Regions from separate parts of the Flavobacterium sp. DG1-102-2 genome, predicted to be linked through region 1. Evidence: riboswitches for the same ligand, from Rfam matches in the RefSeq annotation. Region 1 holds a riboswitch; the other holds the start of a gene.
What was found. Region 1 has a riboswitch for thiamine pyrophosphate ahead of R1T16_RS11260 (TonB-dependent receptor). Riboswitches for the same ligand answer to the same signal wherever they lie in the genome.

Region 1 (9,283 bases):
TGGAGTTGCAGCGCGAAAAGGTAATTACGATTGCCGATAAATTCATTGAGCCCGAATTTGCCTATCTTGACCCAACGCAGTTAAGCGATTACATGCACAAGCTTATCGTGATATGGGGCGTTAAGGAGGCAGTCTACAAAATGATTTCGCGCGCGGGGCTTAGCTTTAAGCAGAACATCTATGTTTTCCCCTTTGACCTTCCTGAAAAACGAGGCATGGCGTCAGTAAAATATGAAGAAATAAACGAGAGCTACCCTTTCTTTTTTGAAGAGATAGAAGACTTTATCCTTGTATACTGCCTGGGCAGCAAAACGCTTATATAATGGGCGAAATTTTTGATTTTCTCTTTGCCCAGTACAAAGATTACAGCACGCTTCATATTACACTTGAAGCCATAGCGACCATTTTTGCCGTATTCAGTGTTATATACTCCTGGAAAAACAATGTATTGGTATACCCTACCGGGCTTATAAGCACAGGCATCTTTGTTTACCTCCTCTTGCAATGGAACCTGTATGGCGAAATGATTATTAACGCCTATTACTTTTACATGAGTATTTACGGCTGGACGCTTTGGAGCAAAAAAGACAGTACCAACCATGATGTATTAAAAATATCTGCAATGAATGCTGACGACAGGGTGAAGTCTGTCATTATATTTACATTATCTGTAATTGGGATTTCGGCGGTTTATATTTATTTTGATAAATTTACCAGCAGGCTGTCTTATATAGATACCTTTATTACAGGCCTCTTCTTTGTAGGGATGTGGCTTATGGCCAAACGAAAAATTGAAAACTGGCTGTTTTTGATTGTTGGAGATATCATAGCAATACCACTGTTCTTTATAAAAGGATACACCCTTACCAGCCTGCTGAATGTAATTTTAACTGTAATTGCCATTTTTGGCTACATGTCATGGAAGAAAACATTACTAAGCGAAAAACAAGCGTAAACATTACCATCTACGGCAATGGACTGAATGGCAGGACTGTTGCAGAAGAGTTAAAAAACTTTGTTCCCGGAGATAAAAGCAGCATATTTGATTATACGCTTCGCATTATAAGCATTGACAAAGCCCTAAATGAAAATGACAGGGCCGCACAGTTATTTTTAATTCTTAACGCAACCAATGGCACCGAAGATGCATCTATAAAAAAACTAAGCCAAAGACTAACCAACAACCACCAGCCAAATATAATGATCAACTCATCACCGGCAGAATTTACAGCAATCGCAAAGGAGACCCTTACCGAGCTTGAAAAAGCACTGGCAATGGGATTCTCTGCCGCTGATTTTGCCGACATTAATAACCGCGGCATTGCAATTGAAACCATACAACACCAGCTGCATATTTTTAAGAATGGCATAACAAAGGCGACTTTAAAGAAACCTGCGCTTATAGGCGATGGCATCTTTAAACTCCCTGAAGAGAAAGCTTCAGAGTATGCCGCAATCTTTGACAGCAAAAAAGACAGCCTTAAGCTTACCAAATTTGTACCGGCATCTGGTGCTGCTACGAGGATGTTTAAATTTCTTAATGAATTTGTAGGCGATTTTAATCCCGATAAAGAAACGATAAACGCTTACAGAAACCGTAAAAAAGATTCTGACCTTTCTGTATTTATGGTGGGACTTGAAAAATTTCCGTTCTATAAACAGGTTATGGACTCTTTAAAGCTGGATGAAGGCTTTACTGCACTGCCTAAAGACAAAAAAATACTTGCCTTTATAAACACCATGCTGAGCAGCAATGCTTTTGATTTTGCCAATAAACCTAAAGGCATACTGCCTTTTCACCACTACGGCAATTTTATAGCCACCCCAATATACGAGCACTTAAAAGAAAGTGTAGAATATGCAGCATCTCAGGGCAATGCAAACATCGAATTTACAATTTCTGAAGACCACCTTGACGGGTTTCTTGACAGCATAAGGGAGGTTATTGATGAAGTAGAAGCAGATGCGCAGACAAAAATAAACTTTAGCTTTTCGTACCAGCACAAAAACACCGATACACTCGCTGTAAACATAGACAATACGCCGTTTCGGGACATTGACGGACGTTTGCTTTTCAGGCCTGGGGGACATGGTGCACTGATTGAAAATCTGGGTAAACTGGATGCAGACATTGTTTTCATCAAAAACATAGATAACGTAGGCCACAATAATTTGCAAACGATTGCCCTTTATAAAAAGGCGCTTGCAGGTATATTAATAGAACTTCAAAATGAAATCTTCAGGTATCTTAACCTCATAGACAACAATGAGCTCAGTGACGATGATATAAATAAAGTACTGGCATTTGCACAAAATAAGCTTTCGCTGCATATTCCGCAGGTTATCAATAAATATACTCCTGAACATAAAAAAGAATATGTAAAAGAGCTGCTTAATAAGCCTATCCGCGTATGCGGAATGGTTAAAAATGAAGGTGAGCCAGGCGGAGGGCCTTTCTGGATTGAGTGCGATAAAGGAAATCTTTCGCTGCAAATTGTAGAAAGCTCTCAGATAGACCTTGACAGCAGATCGCAAAAAGCTATTTTTGCCAACGCCTCTCATTTCAACCCGGTAGACCTTGTATGTGGTATAAAGAACTACAAAGGAGAGTTTTTTAACCTTAACGAATTTGTAGATACTGCATCGGGCTTTATAGTGCATAAGAACAGGCTAGGCAAAGAAGTAAAATCGTATGAGCTTCCCGGCTTATGGAACGGCTCTATGGCGGGATGGATAACCATTTTTGCAGAAGTTCCCCTTGATACCTTTAACCCCGTTAAAACGGTAAACGACCTCTTAAAACCGGCGCACCAGCCCTGGTAACACAATGAATACAGGACAAATACTACAGGAATTAGATTATAAAGCGGTAAGAAGCAGCGGTGCCGGCGGACAAAACGTAAATAAAGTTTCGTCTAAAGTCGTGCTGAGCTTTAACCTTATGGCAAGCAACGCGCTTACCGACGAAGAAAAACTGCTTGCAGAAACAAGGCTTGCCCCGCGTTTAACAAACGATGGCATACTCATCCTTCAATGTGACGAAGACCGCAGCCAGTTACGCAACAAAGATATTGTTACCAAACGGTTCATCACTGTAATGGACGCTGCACTGAAAGAGGAAAAGCCAAGGAAACCTACGCGCATTCCACGGTCGGTGATCAAGAAACGCATAGAAGGAAAACGCAGGCAGGCCGAGAAAAAACAATCGAGGAGAAGGCCGGATTTTTAATTTGAGTATTGAGATTTTAGACATGAGACCTAAGTACACATTTATACAGTTAATTTCAAAATCTCAATACTAATATCTCAATACTTTTTGTACTTTTGCCCCGTCTCAAAGGGGTGCTCTAAATAACGAGCTGAGATTATACCCAAAGAACCTGGGCAGGTAATGCTGCCAAGGGAACAGGCAAACGGAACGGAGTGCACGCCTTACCTATGCCAAACAATCATTTTTTAACTAACAGTAGAATAATTGCCCCTTTTATTCGTAAATATTTTACGAATGAAAACTTTATTCATTTTTCCTGAAAGCTGTAAAGCTTTTAAAAAACTTCCTTTATTAATTCTCGGCCTTGGAGGCTTTGCCTATGCACAGCAGCCTGTAGTAAAAGATTCAGTCAATAAACTGGACGAAGTATTGGTACAGGCGGTACGTGCCAACAGCAACACTCCTGTAACTTTTACCAACGTAACCAAAGCAGAGCTTGCCCCGCGTAACCTGGGCCAGGATATTCCTGTACTTCTTAACTACCTGCCGTCTGTCGTAACAACTACCGATGCCGGTAACGGATTTGGCTACACCGGCATACGTGTAAGGGGTGCCGACGCTACACGTGTTAACGTGACCCTGAACGGAATTCCATTTAACGATGCCGAATCGCATGGGTCATTCTGGGTTAATATGCCCGATTTTGCATCATCTGCCGAAAGCATTCAGCTTCAGCGCGGCGTTGGTACGTCTACCAATGGTGCAGGTGCTTTTGGCGCCAGCCTTAATGTTCTTACTGATACCTATAAAAACGATTCGAGTGGTGAGATATCTAATTCTTTTGGCAGCTACGGGTCAAGAAAGCACACGGTAAAATTCAGCACCGGGCTTATGAACGATAAGTTTGAGATTGCAGGGCGTCTTTCAAGCCTTGCTTCAGACGGATATATCGACAGGGCGTCGTCTGACCTTAAGTCGTACTTCCTTCAGGGAACCTATGTAGGTAATACTACCCTTATTAAGGCATTGGTCTTTGGCGGAAAAGAAAAAACATACCAGGCATGGAATGGTATTGATGCTGCTACACTGGTTAGCAACAGGCGTTTTAATCCGTCAGGAATGTATACTGATGAAAATGGCGATACCCGTTTTTACAATAACGAAACCGACAATTACCAGCAGGATAACTACCAGCTGCACTGGAATGAAAGGTGGAGCGACCGATGGAGTACGAACGCCGCGTTGCACTACACGCGTGGTAAAGGTTATTATGAGAACTACCGCGATGATGCAGGGTTTGCTAAATACGGATTACTGCCTGTAACGATAGAAGGTACAGAAATTACCGCAGCCGACCTGATCACCCAAAAATGGCTTGACAACGATTTTTATGGTTATACACTATCTGCAAATTATAAAGACGATAAATTAAATATCGTTATGGGCGGTGCGTGGAACAAATACAAAGGTGCACATTACGGCAACGTGATATGGGCACAGTATTCGGCCAGTGTACGTCCTGGCGACAGGTATTATGACAATGATGCCGATAAGCAGGATTCAAACATCTATGCAAAGGCAAACTACCAGATAACAAGCAAACTGAACCTTTTTGGAGACCTGCAGGTGCGCCATGTGGAGTATGAAGCGAGCAACGTTCTTGAAAGCAATGATACACCGCAGCCGGTAAACGACACCTTTAACTTCTTTAATCCTAAAGCAGGTCTTACTTATACTGTAAACGACAAGAATAACATTTACTTCTCTTATGCCCGCGCTAACAAAGAGCCACGCCGCAGCGATTATGAGAACGGAAGCTCTAAACCGGAAAGCCTTAACGATTTTGAGTTAGGCTGGCGATTTAAATCGGGGCAAAGCACTGTAAACATTAACGGTTATTATATGAGGTACAAAGACCAGCTGGTACTTACAGGACAGCTTAACGATGTGGGCGGTTACATTTATACAAATAGCGGCGACAGTTACCGTATGGGTATAGAAGCCGATGCAACGCTTGTACTTACCGACAAATGGATACTAAGGCCTAACATTGCCGTGAGCGACAACAAAAACGTTGATTTCAATATAGAAACAGAAGCGGGCACGCAAAACCTTGGCGATACGGAAATTGCTTTCTCACCAAGTGTGATAGCAGGCAACCAGCTTATTTATGTACCTGTAAAAGGTTTTCAGATAGCGTTTTTATCTAAATACGTGGGTGAGCAGTTTATGGATAACTACGAAACACCAAGCGCTAAACTAAAAAGCTATTTTACCAGCGACCTGAACATCAGCTATGAGTGGAACATTAACAAGGTGTTCAAATCGATAGTATTTAACGGATTGGTAAATAACATCTTTGACAAAGAATATGTTTCTAACGGGGCGATGTATGGCGATCCATACTATTATCCGCAGGCAGGCATTAACTTTCTTGTGGGCGCTACGCTTAAATTTTAAAAATCCACCTAAAAAATTGCTTTATATTAAGCGGAAGCCTTTGGTTTCCGCTTTTTTTATTTCACTAACTTTTAGGTAAAATAATTACTTTTACCCTACAACTATCAGTCATGAAATTAAAATTTGTCTTCACTTTCCTACTGCTTTCGGTAATGGCGTTAGCCCAAAAACCAGAAAAGAAAAACTATCAATACATAAACCCTATTATTGGCACGCAGCGCATGGGGCACACCTATCTGGGTGCAACAGTACCTTTTGGATCGGTGCAGTTAAGTCCCGATACCGATACGATTTCGTATGAGCTCAATAAAAAATACAACGGTAAAGTGTATGAATACTGTTCCGGCTACCAATATGAAGACAAAACAATTGTAGGCTTTAGCCATACCCATTTTAGCGGAACAGGCCACAGCGACCTGGGCGATTTTCTTATCATGCCCACGACAGGCAAATTGCAGTTGAATCCCGGAACGGCAGACAAACCGCTGTCAGGCTACCGCTCTGCATTTTCTCATGCTAATGAAACGGCACAGGCCAATTACTACAAAGTAAAACTGGATGACAATAACATCATTGCCGAGCTGACAACAAGCCAGCGCGTAGGTTTCCATCGCTATACTTTTCCTAAAGCTAACGAGGCCCATATTATTTTTGACCTGATGCACGGCATTTACAACCATAACGAAAAAAACGTATGGACGTTTGTGCGCATTGAGAACGATACGCTCATAACCGGTTACCGACAGACTAATGGATGGGCAAGGACACGAACTGTTTACTTTGCCATGTCGTTCTCTAAACCCATAAAGCAATATGGCACACGTAAATATGATGAGAACAATATTTACAAAGGCTTTTGGCGCAAGTTTGACGAAAGCAAAAACTTTCCGGAGGCGGCAGGCAAAAACCTGAGGATGTATTTTGACTTTGATGTAAAAGCAGGCGAACAGGTAATGATAAAAATGGCATTGTCTCCTGTAAGTACCGCAGGGGCACTAGCCAATATTAAAGCCGAGATTCCACATTGGGATTTTGACAAGACCAGAAAAGAAGGCGAACAGCTTTGGGAAAAGGAACTCAATAAAATTAAAGTTGAAACCCTGACCGAAGATGACAAGGTAAACTTTTATACCGCCATGTACCATGCGTTTATAAATCCTACCGTTTACATGGATGCCGATGGCAGTTACAAAGGCCTTGATCAGAACATTCATAATGCAGATGGCTTTACCAATTACACTACTTTCTCACTTTGGGATACATATCGCGCGCTGCATCCGCTGTTTAATATCGTTCAGCCGAAGCGCAATACAGATATGATAAAAAGCATGCTGGCACATTATGAACAGAGCGTACACAAGATGCTGCCGGTGTGGTCGCATTATGCCAATGAGAACTGGTGTATGATAGGGTATCACTCCGTATCGGTAATTGCCGATGCCATTGCAAAAGGCAATGACAATTTTGACACCAAAAAAGCATTGGAAGCCTGCATTAATTCCTCAAACCTGAAATATTTTGACGGAATTGATTACTACATCAACAAAGGCTATGTGCCGGAAGATAAAAATGGAGCATCAGTTTCTAAAACTTTAGAATATGCGTATGACGACTGGTGCATTGCACAAATAGCTAAAAAACTGGGTAACCAATCGGCCGTAGCTGAATACACTAAACGCTCGCAGCATTATAAAAATGTATTTGATTCAAAATCAGGTTTTATGAGACCTAAGCTTGATGACGGCACTTTTAAAAAGGAGTTCGATCCGCTTGATACCCACGGACAGGGCTTTATAGAGGGCAACGCATGGAATTATAGTTTGTATGTTCCTCACTATCCTGAAGAACTTGTTAAGATGAATGGCGGAAAAGAAAAATTCACCCAGCATCTTGATTCACTGTTCACCATGACCCTGCCGGATAAATACTTTGAAAATACCGAAGATATTACCAGAGACGGTATCATAGGCAACTATGTACACGGTAACGAGCCTTCACACCATGTGGCTTATCTTTACAACTGGACCGGCCACCCTGAAAAAACACAGCAAAGGGTGCGCATGATACTTGACGCCATGTACAAACCAAAACCTGATGGCTTGGGCGGTAATGACGATACGGGACAAATGAGTGCCTGGTACATTTTCAGCAGCCTTGGGTTTTATCCTGTGGCGCCGGGTAGTGACAAGTATGCCATTGGGTCGCCAAAAGTAAAAGAGGCGGTGCTTAACCTGGAAAACGGAAAAACATTTACCATTACGGCAAAGAACCAGTCGGCTAAAAATGTATATATCATTAAAATGGCACTTAACGGAAAACCGCTTGACAGAACCTACATTACCCATAAAGAAATTACAGATGGCGGGCAGCTGGTATTTTACATGGGTAGCAAACCGCGAAAATAGACTAAGGTATTTTTAAACTCTTAGCTCTTTGGAATATCCTATAATAGTCCGGTATGCTTGCTGTTATCTTCAGCGAATGCCTTAACGATCCTGTTCCTTTCTGTAAGCAGTTCGGTCATATATCTTTTGAGGAAAAGATAATCGGCTATACGCCCAAAGATACCATAGGGACTGGTATAATCGAAAATATCGGTCATAAGCACGATGCCATTTTCCTCTGAAAATTTATGATCGTGCTTAAAGCGCTTAAAAGCACCCGAAACCATTTCATCAGTAAATGAATTCGGCCTGCTGAAAGCGGTTATTTTTGATGAAAGCAGTTGGGTTACCCCAAAATGCCTCGCTTTCCAGGTAACGCTTTCGCCCATACCTATAAGCCCTGTTGTCTTTCCCGCAACAGCCTGCTCATTGGTGTGGGCGGTGGAAATTGTATGAAGATCTATACTTCTTGAAAGATCAAACACCACATCTATAGGTGCATTAACAACCGTTTGCAGTCTTATTACGGGCATTAATTAGAAACCCTGATAATATTAGAACCAATAAGAGACACCCTGTAAGGCTTTAGCGGATATTGTACCGCTGAAGTGGCAAGCCCCGTAAACAGGCTGTACTCTACGCCATCGCACGGGCATTTTACTAATATACCGTTAAGAGTAAGCACAGAACACGATGACATGGCCTGGTTAGGGCACGTGGCCTCATAAGCAGTATAACCACTGCCTGTATTCATCACGATTACACCATTAATACCTATACCCGCCTGGTTGATGCGCACGGGGTTAGACGGGAACTGGAGCTGGTTGTATAACGGCAGTGTCATGTCTATATCTATAGAAAAGCTGTAGTTAGGCAGGAATTTATTAGTGTAGTTATAGTCATCTTTACTGCAGTTAACCAAAAAGGGAACAATAAGCAGCAGTAAAATATATTTTTTCATCTTGATAAAATTTAGGCGTTATAATTATGAAACAAATTTAATTTAATTAACTTTGACCTATGCTATAGCATATAATAAAAATTGAAATACTAAAAATATATTATCTTTACAGATAGAAATCCCGTCCTGATGGGATTTTTTCTATTTATATAAACGACGAAGTTATGAGTACAGTATCTTACTACACCGCAGAAGGATTAAAAAAGCTGAGAGATGAGCTTGACCAGCTAAAAAGCATTGAAAGGCCAAAGGCATCTGCTGCTATAG
Region 2 (9,283 bases), on a different contig from region 1:
GGAAAAACAAAATCATATTCGGGATTTATAAGCACATTGCCTTTTAAATCCATAAGGCCCATTTTTGCCTTTTCATCTTTCTTAAAGGCAAATGAAAAGCCATTAAACAATTCATTAATGTAGCTGTATTCAAAAGGAATAATTGTTTTTCCTTTCGTATCAATCAGTCCTGTTTTTCCGTTTTTTTTAGCTTCAGCATATCCGTGGTTAAATTCTGTAATAGACTCAAATTTATTTGGGATGATTACCTCACCTTTTTTGTTAATAGCGCCTTCTAATCCATCTTTTTTAAATATCGCCAAACCATTATTAAAGTTCTCATATTGCAAGCTTTCATATTGTGGTGTTACTATATATTGTCCTTTTTTATTAATGAGACCGTATTTTTCATTAAGCAAAACAATCGCAACGCCATTTTTCATCTCTGAAGCCCAGTTGTATTGATAAGGGATAATAATCTTTCCTTTAGTATTTATAAAACCATAAATCCCATTTTTTTGAACCTTGAACATATTGTCTGAAAATTCGCCAACATATTCAAAAACATCATTCGAGATTGGTTTCCCTGCTGCATTAAAAATAATTAATTTTTCTTCTTCGCCGGAAAGATAGTATTCAAAATCTTTGTTTTGGGCTGTTATTGAGTTGGTGAGAAATAGTATTGCCGGAAGAACTATTTGGTAAATCGCTTTTTTCATTGTTCAGTGTACGGGTCGGAATTTAAGTTATTTCGGACAAATGTAACAATAATTAGGATTGACAGGATGCATCTCTCCAGCGAATATCGCGGGAAAGAGCAGGCGATGAGATATAAAAACATATAAAAGACGTATTCGTTGCCTCAGGCGCAGGTTTGGTGCATCGCCGCGATAAACTACTATATAATAGCTAACCGAAAATTACAATTTAATAATATAGTGTATATGTCAATAAAAGTTGTATCTTTGCACCGAACATCGCGGGATAGAGCAGTAGGCAGCTCGTCGGGCTCATAACCCGAAGGTCACAGGTTCGAGTCCTGTTCCCGCTACTAAGGAAAGCTTCAGAGAAATCTGGAGCTTTTTTGTTATATTTACTTTTGTACAGTTTGAAAAAATTAAGCTATGAATTTAATTGAAAAAGAACAGCTTGTTAAACTTAAAAAGATTGATGGTAAGGGTTTTTTTAAGAGAAACCCATTTCAACTATTTGGTTCGGAAGAACATCAATATCAATTAAATTATCCTTTATCCGAAAAAGAAATTTTAAACTTTGAAAAAACAAACCAAATTCAGCTTCCTATAGAGTATAGGAACTTTATAAAAGATATAGGAAATGGAGGAGCAGGTCCTGTTTATGGAATATTCAGATTACAAGATTGGGATTTAGAACTTGATATAGAAAACAAGAATTTTCTAAATGAAAAATTTCCTCATACAGAAAAATGGAATCTAATTTTTCCTGAGAATCAAAATGATGAATATGATTCTGAAAGTGATGCGTTTGTCGCCTGGGAATCAGAGTGTTTTAGCGAAAGACATATTTATGGTAGTATTAGAATTTGTCATTTTGGTTGTGCAATTTATTATGTTTTAGTTGTTTCAGGCGTAGAAAAAGGGAATATTTGGGTTGATGCGAGAGCGACTGACGAAGGCATATATCCAGTTACAAGCGAAACTAAATCAAGGTATAATTTTGCTGAGTGGTATAATGAGTGGATTGCCGACAGCTTGAAAAAGCTTGGAAAATAAAGGAAATTATAAAGTAACGAAAGTACTTTATAAGTGGTATACTTGGCTTTTTACTAGCCAAAACTGAATCTCAAAATGTTAGCCTTTTCTATTTCCGAATGTTTACTAAAAGCTATCTCAAGTTTATATTTTAGCTATAACAGCTTAATTATCTGATATTTTGCAATTAGAGTTTGCCGCTTAAATCTAAATCACTACTTTTGCCGCCGCTAACAAAGGCACATTTTACCGAAGGCATCTATGAATATGAAGAAAATTGTTGAGTACAGGAAGTTACTTGACGTTACAAAAGCAGCAACACTAAAAGAGCTTAAAACAATTTACAGGAACAGTATGAAAGACTGCCATCCTGATACATGTACTACTGATGAGGAGCGTCTTGCTGCCGAAGTTAAGAGTAAAGAAATTATTGAAGCATACCACTTTTTAGTGAGTGTAGCTCCGGAAACTGCTGAAAAAAATGCGGTTGAGTATGCTAAAACAACTTCTGCATCTGGTATCCTTGATTTTTATATGGAAAACCAGGCTTTGTATATCAACTTTGTTGATGGAAGCTGCTATGAGTACTTTGGTGTGCCAAAACAGGTTTATATCAAAATGGTTAATGCTGATTCTCAGGCACGTTTTGCACGCCGCCACATTTACGGTACGTATCTTTACAGAAGCGCAAGTAAAATTGTAGCTAACGCTGAGTAATTTAAAATATACTGGCTTTCGCCTAACTAAAAACTCCCGCTTAAAGGCGGGAGTTTTTTTATTGTTTTGCGTAGGTATAAGTTTTAGAGCTTGCAGGATAGTGCAGTATCAGCTTGTCGTCTTTTATTATCAAATAAATGTTGGCCGATGTTCCGTCGTCAAACTTTGCGCTTATTACCTGATAATCTTTTTCGTCAGAGATTGTAAAAGGCCCGGCTTTTACTACATCATATATAACCGACATAAAATTATTACCTTCAATTTCAACATAAGCGATCTGAAGATTTTCAGCGTAGCCCTCCATGTCAAGAAGCAGCTGTTTGTTGAGTTCGCCCAGGCTTTTGCCAGATTCTGTTACCGTGGCTTTGCGGCTGGCAACATCAAGGCTTGCATTTAATGTAGCATAGGTTACGAGTTTCCACTTTCCCTGTAAATCTTTAAGCGTTGCATTTTGAGACCATAGCGGAGCAAAGAAAATAAGGGTTATTATGGTAAGAAATAGCTTTTTCATATTTGGGTATCAAACGTATTTTACAAAAATAGAAAAAGCCTTTTACTATGAAAAGGCTTTAGGTATAGTTTTTAAAACTTGAATTATGCTTTAACAAAAACAAGTTCCAAAGTCTGGCCCTGTCCTGATTTAGAAATATGCAGTTTTTTTTCTTTTATCCAAACTGTTGTGTCAGATGTTGAAGCATCGCTCCATGTTGCGGACATTATCTGGTTTGTTCCTTCCTCTTTTAAAGTGTAAGTGCCGGTTTTTTCTTTCCCTGCCATATTTTGTTTTACAGTATTGCCTGTAAAGCTCGCCGAAGAATTTTTTAGCTGTTCGGCTGCTTGCTTCATGCCGGCGTCAAGCTGCGCCGCTACATCCGGTGTTAATTGGGCTTTTTGCTCTTCTGGGATAACAACCGCACCCGTAACAAGGTCTATAGTAATTCCGCTCATGTTTACAGAGGTAAGTTTCCAGTTTCCCTGAAGATCTTTGTCTGAAATTTTTTGTGCAGACGCCGCTGTAAATGCACAAAGCGCTACGAATAGATAGATTAGTTTTTTCATAATTTAGTTTATAGGCTGGTAAATGTATTTTATTTTTTTTTACGATGGCAGAAGTTTAACAGTTATTAATAGTCGTTACTATATAGCTTTTGGTTCAAAGTGTTATCTAGTAGTTGGTTAAGTGTGCAGGTTGTCGATAAATTCACGAAAAGGCGAATGCAATAAAACTGTTAAGAAATTATTAACGTAATTTGATATAGAGACAAGCATTATAGTAACATTTTACATAAAACCTTATAACCTTATGCGTTACACATCTATTTATTCAAAATTTAGATATATTTGGATATATGAAAACAAACGGCGATATAATACTTATTGAAGACGATGCAGACGACAGGGAAATCCTGATTGAAGCATTTGATCAGGTTATGACCGAAAATAACTATGATAACCGTTTGGTTGTTATAGAAGACAGTTCTGTTGTAATAAACTACCTGAAGAGCACGAAGACAGAGCCATTTTTGCTTTTGTCTGACATTAACATGCCAAAAATAGACGGGTTTACTTTAAAAGACCAGATTAGTAATGATCCTGAGTTAAGCATTTTGAGTGCGCCCTACCTATTTCTTACCACATCAGATACCGTAGACTACATTACGAGAGCCTACCAGGCGTCAGTCCAGGGATATTTTGCAAAACCGGTAACCTTTTCGGGTTATAAAAAACTAATAAGCGATATCTTATCGTATTGGAAACTTAACAGGATATAGCACCTTACTCATGCTATAATCTCATATACAACATACACTGCATCCCGACTACTTACTGTTGCCGGGATTTTTTTGTTTTTGACCCTTACTGTTTTTTTTAATTGGATGAAATAACTATCTTCATCCTGAAAAATTGTAAGTATGATAAAGCAATACCTTTTTTTATTTCTAATGCTGTTTTGCTGTTCTGTAATGTTCGCACAGGCGGGTCCGGGGTCTAATCCAATTGACGATGCACTTAGGGAATGCAGGGCAGACAAGGAGAATCAAAATCCGGAAGGTAGTATTCAGTGCGAATATGCCGCAAGGATAGCGTGGGAGAAAGAAGTTGAAAAGCATTATAAAAAACTGCTTGAAATTTTAACTGCCGACGAAAAAAAGGGATTACGCATATCGCAAAAAGACTGGCTTAATTACAGGGATAACGAAATGCTTTTTGCAAGCACTTTTTATAAAAACATGAAGAGCGATTCGTGGCTTGTAATTCAGGCGGTGAGGCTTACATCTATACAACGTACCAGGGCTTTGGAGCTTCAGGAATACTACGATATGAAAATGCTCGATCAGGATTAAAAATTTTTACGGCAGGCTGTAACGAAGTATATAAGGGTTCGTCTAATTACTTAACGCCCTTTGTGGCAGTATAAAATTTTTAAACCAACACTAAACCAATTTTTAAGATGCAGGCACACGAAATTGATTACCAGATTCACGGTGAAGAAATGCAGTATGTAGAGATAGAGCTTGATCCGCAGGAAGCAGTTGTTGCAGAGGCAGGAAGCTTTATGATGATGGATAATGGTATCCAGATGGATACTATTTTTGGCGATGGCTCAAACCAGAATGAAGGAATAATGGGTAAGCTTTTCTCGGCGGGTAAGCGTATGCTTACCGGAGAAAATCTTTTTATGACGGTGTTTTTAAACCAGGATAAATTTAAGCGCAGGGTAAGTTTTGCGTCGCCATATCCGGGTAAAATAGTGCCTATAGACCTTGGCCGCTTTGGCGGAAAATTCATCTGCCAGAAAGATTCTTTTCTTTGCGCAGCAAAAGGTGTAACCGTAGGCATAGAGTTCTCAAGGAAATTAGGCCGCGGACTCTTTGGCGGCGAAGGGTTCATCATGCAGAAGCTGGAAGGAGATGGCCTGGCATTTGTACATGCAGGCGGAACATTGGCCCGTAAAGAACTTATGGAGGGCGATGTACTTAAAGTTGATACAGGATGTATCGTGGGCTTTTCGCAAACCGTAGATTATGATGTAGAATTCATTGGCGGTATCAAGAATACTATTTTTGGTGGCGAGGGACTATTCTATGCAACACTTCGCGGGCCAGGAACAGTATATGTACAATCGCTGCCTTTCAGTAGGCTGGCCGGCAGGATATATGCTGCAGCGCCACAAGGCGGAGGTCAGCAAAGGGGAGAAGGAAGCATTTTAGGCGGACTTGGCAACCTGCTTGATGGCGATAACAGATTTTAATATTTTTTCAGATATACTGGAAAGGGCTTCGTGCCCTTTTTTGTTTTGTATATTTGGGTTGAAACTAACAGGTAGGGTAAACTCCGCTTGTATTGTTTCATACTCGGCATAACAATTGCTATTAGTTTTCGTTTTTAAACAGTAAAGAATAATATAGATGAAAATAAGAATATTGCTTTCGGCATCATTGTTCCTGATGCTTTTTTCGGTAAAGGGGCTGGCACAGGATAAAAACTGTGATGTTAAACAACTGCAGGCTGAAACCTATGATTTTGCACTTAAAAACCTCGATTCGATAAAGAAATACGTAAAAAGCAGCGAGATTACCGTGGCATTTGAAATGACAGAAACCGGGGTAGTAAAAAATATTGACTACTATCTTGCCTATGGTGCTAAAGAACAGAAAAAGGTAAAGGTGTGGAAAGGCCTTGAGGCTTTTGTGAAAGAAACATTTTCACGCTGCCCGGAATCTCATTTTTATAATGGACGTGAACAGGTGGTAAAGGCAGATTTTGCGATACCATTAGTTAAAGAAGATATTGCTAAGGCTAAAAAAAACCTTGAAGGATCAGATGGATATACCGCGCCTGGCACCGGACTTACAGATGTGCCTAAAAACAGTAAATATACCATCGAGGTTAAAAGCCTTACTGTAGGTAAAAAAACAAATGAGGCGCTTGTAAAAGACGGCACGCTTGACTATGACAGGTCTAAAATGATACGCCTCTCTGAAATATTTCATATAGCATTTGATGTTGTAAAACCGGATGGCAGCAAAACAACCTATGTAAAGTATAAACTGTATGAGCGCGTAGACAATAAAGGCAGGATAATTACATCTGAGCAATGGAGGCCTGTAGTCAATGGAAAGGTAAACCTTTCGGTTAAAGGTATCCGCGATACGCATCCCGGAGTACAGCATATTAAGGTAGGTGAGGAATTTGATTTTGATATCCTAGTCACTTTTAAAAAGTAATATAAAATATAAGTATAACAAAAAATCCCGATTACGCAGCAATCGGGATTTTTTTATATCTGCCTGCATGGGTTTAAAATACAATCGGTATCTTTGAGCTTTGGCTTTAGGGGTATTCTGAAAAGAATTGAGAGAGTCCCTTTGAACCTGATCCGGTTTACACCGGCGTAGGGAAAAGCGCAGGAAAACTATATATTTTCCTCAACTCCTTTTGGGAGGCTCTATTGCCATATTTTATTAAATTATAAAACAAAATATGAAAGAGTTTCTTTGGAATTCCGTCCTTTCCGTACGGAAAAATGCACCCCTTGTACATAATATTACCAACTATGTGGTTATGAATACCACAGCTAATGCGCTGCTTGCTGTTGGCGCTTCGCCCATTATGGCGCACGCCCATCCCGAAGTGGAGGATATGGTTAGCATCTGTGGCGCTTTAGTTATAAACATTGGTACGCTCGATGAATATTGGGTAGCCAGTATGCTCAAAGCTGCTGCCAAAGCCCATCAGCTTGGTAAACCCTGGGTTCTCGACCCGGTGGGTGCAGGAGCAACAGCCTACCGCAATGAAACTGTTGCTCAGCTATTAGCATACAAGCCTATTGTAATAAAGGGTAATGCATCTGAAATTATGGCGTTGGCCAAAGTTAGCCAGTCAGTAACAAAAGGCGTTGACAGTGTACATCAAAGTACAGAGGCAATAGATGCAGCCCGAATGCTTAACGAAACGATAGGAAGCGTTGTTTGTGTATCTGGCGCCACAGATGTTATTGTTTCAGGCGATAAAACAATCATGATACACAACGGGCATGCCATGATGCAGCAGGTTACAGGATTGGGATGCACGGCATCTGCACTCTCAGGAGCATTTGCGGCAATTGGAGAAGACAGGCTTCAAAGCACTGCTGCTGCTATGGCAATGCTAGGCATAGCTGGAGAAATGGCACAACGAAAATCAACAGGGCCGGGAAGCCTTCAGCTACATATTCTTGATATGCTGTATTCTCTTACCGAAGAAGAATTTAACGATACCCTTAAAATAGAATATCATGGCTAAGCCGTTCTTAAGCAGGCTTTACCTGGTTGTAAGTGAAGAGGCATGTGTAGGCAGGGATATTCTCTGGGTTATAAAACAGGCTATTAAAGGCGGTGTAGATATGGTACAGCTCAGGGAGAAATATTTAAATACCCATCAATTTACTGAAGTTGCTCTAAGACTTAAAGAAATGCTTGATGGTTATTCCGTACCACTTATCATTAACGATAATGTTGAGGTTGCCATACAATCAGGAGCATACGGAATTCATGTAGGTAACACTGATATGGCTCCGTTTAAGGTAAATAAATTATGGCCGCAATGCAATATGCTGGGCTATTCTGTTGAATATATTGAACAGCTTAATAACGAACAGGTTCAGTATGCCGATTATCTTGGGATAAGCCCTGTTTTTAGCACCCCTACAAAAACAGATACGGTAACCGAATGGGGGCTTGACGGCATCCGCCAAATACGAAACCTTACTGATAAATCTCTCGTGGCTATAGGTAATATGAACAGCAATAATGCTTTTGATATTATCAGTGCAGGTGCCGACTGTCTTGCTGTTGTATCGGCTATTTGTACTGCTAATAATCCTGCAAAAGCTGCCGAGGCGATAAGAAATCAAATTGAAAAAGCCTTATGAAAAAGATGTATACCTACCCATCGTTACTAACCGTTGCAGGTACCGATCCAACAGGCGGAGCGGGCATACAAGCCGACCTTAAAACCTTTGCGGCACTTGGTTGTTATGGCATGAGCGTTGTAACCGCACTGGTGGCACAAAATACCTGCGGCGTGCGCGAAATACACAGCATTCCTCCAGATTTTGTGAGGGCACAATTATTGGCTGTACTGGAAGATATAAGGCCTGATGCTATTAAAATTGGAATGGTACACAGTGTAGAGCTTGTCAACGTAATTGCAGATGTACTGAAAGAATATCAGGATATACCCGTGATTTTTGATCCCGTAATGATTTCCACCAGCGGGCACAGGCTTATTGAAAAGGATACTATCGAGGCCATTAAAACAAAGTTGTTTCCATTGGCAGCACTGATTACCCCAAACATGGATGAAGCATCGCTTTTAGCAGGGATGCAGGTAAAAACCCTTCAAGATATGCAAACTGCCACAGTGGCAATTATGGATATGAAACCCGGAGCCTTGCTTTTAAAAGGAGGCCACCTTCAATCTGATATCATTACATCTATTCTGGTTAACCAAGTGGGTTTTATAAAAACTTTTGAATCACAAAAAATAATAACCAATAACATGCATGGTTCTGGCTGTACATTATCTTCTGCCATAGCTTCATTTATGGCAAGGGGATACTCGCTGGAAGATGCTGTTGCCAATGCACAGGAGTATGTACACAACGCAATCCTATACGCTGCCGATGCAGTATGCGGAAAAGGCAACGGCCCGCTAAACCACTCGTATAACCCACAAAAAATGATTAAGAATGAAATGGTCTGAAAAAGCATGGGCAGCAGCCCTGCCCATATATAATGAAATTACTACAATGCCTTTTATTAAAGAGTTGGCGAATGGCACTCTGGATGTAGAAAAATTTAAATATTACCTTC

Region 2: another riboswitch for thiamine pyrophosphate. It lies ahead of thiM (hydroxyethylthiazole kinase); the one in region 1 lies ahead of R1T16_RS11260 (TonB-dependent receptor).

What each region holds. Positions count from the first base shown of each region.
Region 1 is NZ_JAWLIK010000007.1:38,050-47,332, reverse strand. Features, by position in the region: gene R1T16_RS11280 (4'-phosphopantetheinyl transferase family protein) at 1-323, shown strand, start outside; gene pnuC (nicotinamide riboside transporter PnuC) at 323-955, shown strand; gene R1T16_RS11270 (DUF4301 family protein) at 919-2,823, shown strand; gene arfB (alternative ribosome rescue aminoacyl-tRNA hydrolase ArfB) at 2,828-3,229, shown strand; TPP riboswitch at 3,329-3,422, shown strand; gene R1T16_RS11260 (TonB-dependent receptor) at 3,506-5,671, shown strand; gene R1T16_RS11255 (GH92 family glycosyl hydrolase) at 5,782-8,076, shown strand; gene R1T16_RS11250 (SRPBCC family protein) at 8,115-8,588, opposite strand; gene R1T16_RS11245 (hypothetical protein) at 8,588-9,016, opposite strand; gene greA (transcription elongation factor GreA) at 9,181-9,283, shown strand, end outside.
Region 2 is NZ_JAWLIK010000006.1:21,312-30,594, reverse strand. Features, by position in the region: gene R1T16_RS10185 (WG repeat-containing protein) at 1-698, opposite strand, end outside; tRNA gene R1T16_RS10180 (tRNA-Met) at 958-1,030, shown strand; gene R1T16_RS10175 (SMI1/KNR4 family protein) at 1,104-1,730, shown strand; gene R1T16_RS10170 (KTSC domain-containing protein) at 1,977-2,426, shown strand; gene R1T16_RS10165 (hypothetical protein) at 2,485-2,937, opposite strand; gene R1T16_RS10160 (hypothetical protein) at 3,021-3,485, opposite strand; gene R1T16_RS10155 (response regulator) at 3,776-4,198, shown strand; gene R1T16_RS10150 (lysozyme inhibitor LprI family protein) at 4,340-4,771, shown strand; gene R1T16_RS10145 (TIGR00266 family protein) at 4,879-5,679, shown strand; gene R1T16_RS10140 (hypothetical protein) at 5,837-6,655, shown strand; TPP riboswitch at 6,754-6,846, shown strand; gene thiM (hydroxyethylthiazole kinase) at 6,912-7,712, shown strand; gene thiE (thiamine phosphate synthase) at 7,705-8,340, shown strand; gene thiD (bifunctional hydroxymethylpyrimidine kinase/phosphomethylpyrimidine kinase) at 8,337-9,173, shown strand; gene R1T16_RS10120 (hypothetical protein) at 9,160-9,283, shown strand, end outside.